Regions from separate parts of the Pseudalkalibacillus sp. R45 genome, predicted to be linked through region 1. Evidence: riboswitches for the same ligand, from Rfam matches in the RefSeq annotation. Region 1 holds a riboswitch; the other holds the start of a gene.
The links. A riboswitch is a leader RNA that binds a small molecule or an ion and turns the genes downstream of it on or off. The one in region 1 is predicted to bind thiamine pyrophosphate.
Positions count from the first base shown of each region.

Region 2: it holds a riboswitch for thiamine pyrophosphate, as region 1 does, so the genes downstream of both, thiT (energy-coupled thiamine transporter ThiT) here and tenA (thiaminase II) in region 1, are expected to answer to the same signal.

Region 1 is NZ_JBQQCL010000003.1:101,097-103,563, forward strand. It holds gene ACTWQL_RS08165 (ECF transporter S component) at 1-569, opposite strand, end outside; gene tenA (thiaminase II) at 566-1,270, opposite strand; TPP riboswitch at 1,383-1,492, opposite strand; gene ACTWQL_RS08175 (response regulator) at 1,905-2,467, opposite strand, start outside.
Region 2 is NZ_JBQQCL010000004.1:188,425-190,891, reverse strand. It holds gene rsgA (ribosome small subunit-dependent GTPase A) at 1-361, shown strand, start outside; gene rpe (ribulose-phosphate 3-epimerase) at 364-1,011, shown strand; TPP riboswitch at 1,043-1,151, shown strand; gene thiT (energy-coupled thiamine transporter ThiT) at 1,225-1,770, shown strand; gene ACTWQL_RS10215 (thiamine diphosphokinase) at 1,776-2,453, shown strand.

The DNA of each region.
Region 1 (2,467 bases):
GCATCGTGATCTTGTTGGGATGCCGGCCGCACAAGGTTCGTGACACCTGTTTTCTCCAAAGCTTTTACAAGATAATACGCAGCAACACCGGCAATCAGAATCGATCCGATGATTCGGAAACCGAGGAACAGGCTGAGATTCCACAATGCGAGATCCCCGATATAGCCTTTGTAGTAATCCATGATGATCGAACCGACCGCTGAACCGACTGCCGCAAGACTTACGACGGCGATGTCATAACGCTTGTACCGGAACGCCATGAAGACGAGTTCCGCGAACAACCCTTGGACGACTCCGAACAAAAGCACTTCCAAGCCCCATTCTGATCCGACTAAGAACTCACCGGATGCGGCAGCGACTTCTGCAAGAAATGCGACACCCGCTTTTCGAATGATGAGATAGGCGACGGTCGCAGCCATGAACCACATTCCGTAGATCAATTGATCGAAGTGGAGGCCGAATGGTTTTACGAAATAATAAAGCGGTCCCCACAACTTATACACGATTCCGAAACCGATTGCGATGACGATCGTGACGAGGATATCTGTCAGTTTCAGTCCTTTGTTCATGAGGTCGCACCCTTTCCTGTTGTAGCTCGGGGCTGGATCTCGAACGGCCACTTCTGCAATGTGTACGCCATTTCCCAAAACTCAAGTTCATATTGGCTGCTGATGATGAAATGCTCCTTCATCCGTTCACGGTCTTGTTCTGTCACGTTTTCAGCAATCTGGTCAAGCCTGTTGATCTGTTCTGCGACAAGTTCGTGGAACCATTCCCCGCCATATGCGGCAATCCACTCCTGGTAAATGGGCTCTTCAGGTGTGAAGCCTTTTAAGCGTTCGCCGATTTCATAATAGAGCCAATAACACGGTAAAATCGCCGCGATGATATCTCCGAGATGACCGAACTGCGCTGCCCGGTACATATGTGAAGTGTACGCATAAGCTGTCGGGGCTGGCTTGAAATTAGCACGTTCCTCATCCGTGATGCCGAGACGTTTTGAAAAATTCTCGTGCAAGGATAACTCCGCTTCATACGTTCCTTTTGCATGTGAGGCCATGTTCGCCGTCGTTTCAATGTCCGGTGACTTTGAGGCACCTAACGATTGAACCCTTGCAAAGTGGAACAGGTAGTAGGCGTCCTGGAGAACGTAGTAGCGAAAGTTCTCGAGCGGCAGCGAACCATCCGCAATACCTGTGACGAATGGATGCTTGAAGCTCGCCTCCCAAATCGGATCTGCTGCTTCCCTTACGTGCGTTGAAAAAGACATGTTTCTTCCTCTCCTTTTCCAGACGACCCACGACCCTGCCATATAAAAAACCACTTTCTTTGTGAAAAGAAAGTGGTTGGTTAATTGATAGAATCGGCACATAGTCGTTATGTAACCCTAACCACCACTTCCCTACGCTGGTATAAACCAGATCAGGTTCCAAGGGTCTTAAAGCTACACTTTAATCTCAGCCTTTACGAGAAGGCCCCCCTAGTGGATCGTCTTATATAGTTATTTTCGATGTAATCGTAACACGAATAGCTGAAAAGTCAAATGATTTATTAAGCTTTTAATCGGTAAAATCGCTCGAGAGCGATTTTTTCAGCTATTGGTAATTGGGGGCAGATCTGTTCTATTAGTGCGATGGGCATGAGGATTAATCCGGCCGATCCGGGTGGTAATCCGGCGGGTCTGATGTGTTTTCCGGCGGATTCTTGCCATAATCCGGCCACTTTCAAGGATAATCCGGCGGGTTGGAGCATTAATCCGGCCAAAGGTTACTTTTTACATAAAGAAAACTTGGAAAAGCAAGCTTTAGCGTAGGCTGAGCCTTAGTTGCCCTTATATTGAAGAAAGTATTTATACCTTTCTTCAAATGCAAAAAAGACCCGCTCACATCACGAGCAGATCTCTTTCATTTTACGAGCGAATTTTTAAAGGCATAGATGACAGCTTGTGTCCGATCCTGGACTTCGAGTTTGTCGAGGATATTGCTGACGTGGGTTTTTACAGTCTTCAAGGCGATTACAAGTTCATCAGCGATCTCCTGGTTCGTCTTCCCTTCTGTCATCAGCATCAAAATCTCTATCTCGCGATTCGTCAAATCTTCATGTAGAGGCCGGGCGTTGCCGCGTCGCATCTTCGTCATCATTTTTCCCGTCACTTCAGGCTCCAAGACCATCTCGCCACGATAAGTAGCCCGGACCGCATCCGCAATCGTGCTTGCCTTCGAGGTTTTCAACATATAGCTCGTCGCACCGCTCTCTAATGCTGGATACACCTTCTCATCATCAAGAAAACTCGTCACGATGATGATTTTCGCTTCCGGCCATTTGTCGATAATCCGTTTCGTTGCTTCAATCCCATCCATCTCTTTCATTACAAGGTCCATCAATATCACATCAGGACGCAGGTCCAGGGCAAGTTCGACCGCTTCGCCGCCATCCCCTGCTTCACCGACAACTTCGATATCCGGTT
Region 2 (2,467 bases), on a different contig from region 1:
TTTGTTGAATTCGCTCAATCCTGATTTGAAAATAGAAACGAACGATATTTCAAATCATCTAGGGAGAGGCAAACATACGACAAGGCATGTAGAACTGATTCCATTTGGAGATGGGCTTGTAGCAGATACTCCTGGTTTTAGTTCATTGGATTTCATCGATATTGAGCCCGAGGACTTATCAATCTATTTTCCAGAGATGCGTGATTTGCGGCCGGATTGCAAGTTCAGAGGTTGTACGCACATATCAGAACCAAAGTGTGCAGTAAAAGAAGCATTAGAAAATGACGAGATCGCACAATTCCGATATGACCATTACGTTCAATTTCTTCAAGAGATCAAAGACCAAAAACGGAGGTACTAGTCATGACTAAAATCGCACCATCGATCCTTTCCGCAGATTTCTCGCGGTTAGGTGAAGAAATAAAAGATGTTGAACGGGGAGGAGCCGACTATATCCATGTGGATGTGATGGATGGACATTTTGTTCCGAATATCACCATCGGACCATTGATTGTCGACGCAATCCGGCCTATTACTGATTTACCGTTAGATGTCCATCTAATGATTGAAAACCCTGACCAATATATTCCGGAATTCACTAAAGCTGGTGCAGACATCATATCGGTCCATGTGGAAGCTTGTCCGCATCTGCATCGCACCATTCATCTGATAAAAGATCATGGAAAAAAAGCGGGTGTGGTACTTAATCCTCACACACCCGTCAGTATGATTGAACACGTCATCGAAGATCTGGATCTTGTATTATTGATGACAGTAAACCCGGGATTCGGCGGCCAGTCCTTCATTAAACAAGTTTTGCCGAAAATCAAGGAAGTTTCTGATCTATGTGATGAAAAAGGTCTTGATATCGACATTGAAGTCGATGGCGGGGTCAATACTGAAACAGCGAAATTATGCAGAGAATACGGCGCAAATGTACTTGTTGCTGGATCTGCCATTTATAAGAAAGAGAACAGGAAGGATGCAATCGAGTCCATCCGTGGTGTATAATAAATAATTAGTAAAAGAATAAAGATCGTAAAGAAACCACTAGGGGAATCTCCGTGAGAGATTGAGAGTGGAGTGTATGCTCCTGACCCTGAGAACCTCAACAGGCTAAAACCTGCGGAGGGAAGTCGGCTTTCACACTAGAAGATTGTGAAATGAAGGCAGCTGTATCTCCGTACAGTTGCTTTTTTATTGTTCATTAAAGGAGAGGGTAAAATGAGAAATCGAAATTTATTGATAGCTGAAATAGCAATTATGTCAGCACTTGCAATCATATTAGGTTTTATCAAGCTGAGTGGGCCATGGGCGTTTGGAGGTTCTGTATCACTGGAGATGATCCCGATCTTCATCATGGCTTTTCGGAGAGGTCTATTTGCAGGGGTTTTGACAGGATTATTAGTTGGACTTTTGCAATTATTGATCAATCCCTACATCTATTATTTCTTGCAGGTCATTTTAGATTATCCACTGGCATTTTTAGTTGTCGGATTGGCTGGTTTGACAAGACCGAAGTGGAAAGATACATTCGGAAAAAGAGTAGGACTGATCATAGTCGGTACCTTTATCGGAAGTTTGATGCGCCTTGCCAGCCATGTCATCTCTGGAGTGGCTTTCTTCGAAGATCAGGCACCTGAAGGAACTCCGGCATTCACTTATTCTTTCGTGTATAATTTTTCGTATATCGGCCCGACATTCCTCTTGACTGTCATATTACTGATCCTACTATCCAAAACAGCTCCTAAATTGATTCATGGAGAGTGACATTATTGCAAACAATTTGTATCGTTTCTGGAGGACCTGAACATCTGCTGCCCCAGGAGATGGAAAGTGAAAATGCTTTTTATATTGGTGTTGATGAAGGGGTCCTATATCTTCAAAAAAGAAATATAATACCACATGCCGCCTTTGGTGACTTCGATTCGATAACGCGTGAAGATGTAACTAGGCTTCAAGACAAGAAAATGGAGGTCTTTACGTTTGAACGAGAAAAAGATATGACGGACCTTGAACTTGCGTTAAGATGGTCACTTAAACAAAATCCCGAAAAAATCATTTTATATGGTGCCACAGGTGGCCGACTGGATCATGAGCTGATCAATTTTCAAATGTTGAAAGCAGGCCTTGACGCCAATATACCTATAGAAATAGTTGATCGTGATAATATCATCCTCATGAAGGAGCCGGGGACATATACGATTGAATCCATTCATGAATTTCCGTACGTTTCCTTCTTACCGTTTTCGCCTATCGTGACGGGGGTGACATTGTCTGGTTTCCGTTACCGGTTGGATGATGCAACAGTAGAGTGGGGCTCGACCCTCTGCATTTCAAATGAGCTTGTAACAAAAAAAGGTACTTATTCGTTTGATAGCGGCATAATTATGGTGATAAGAAGCAAAGATCGAGATCGAAATTTAAAAACTCCGGGTACTATTTCTAAGTAGACGAATATACTTAA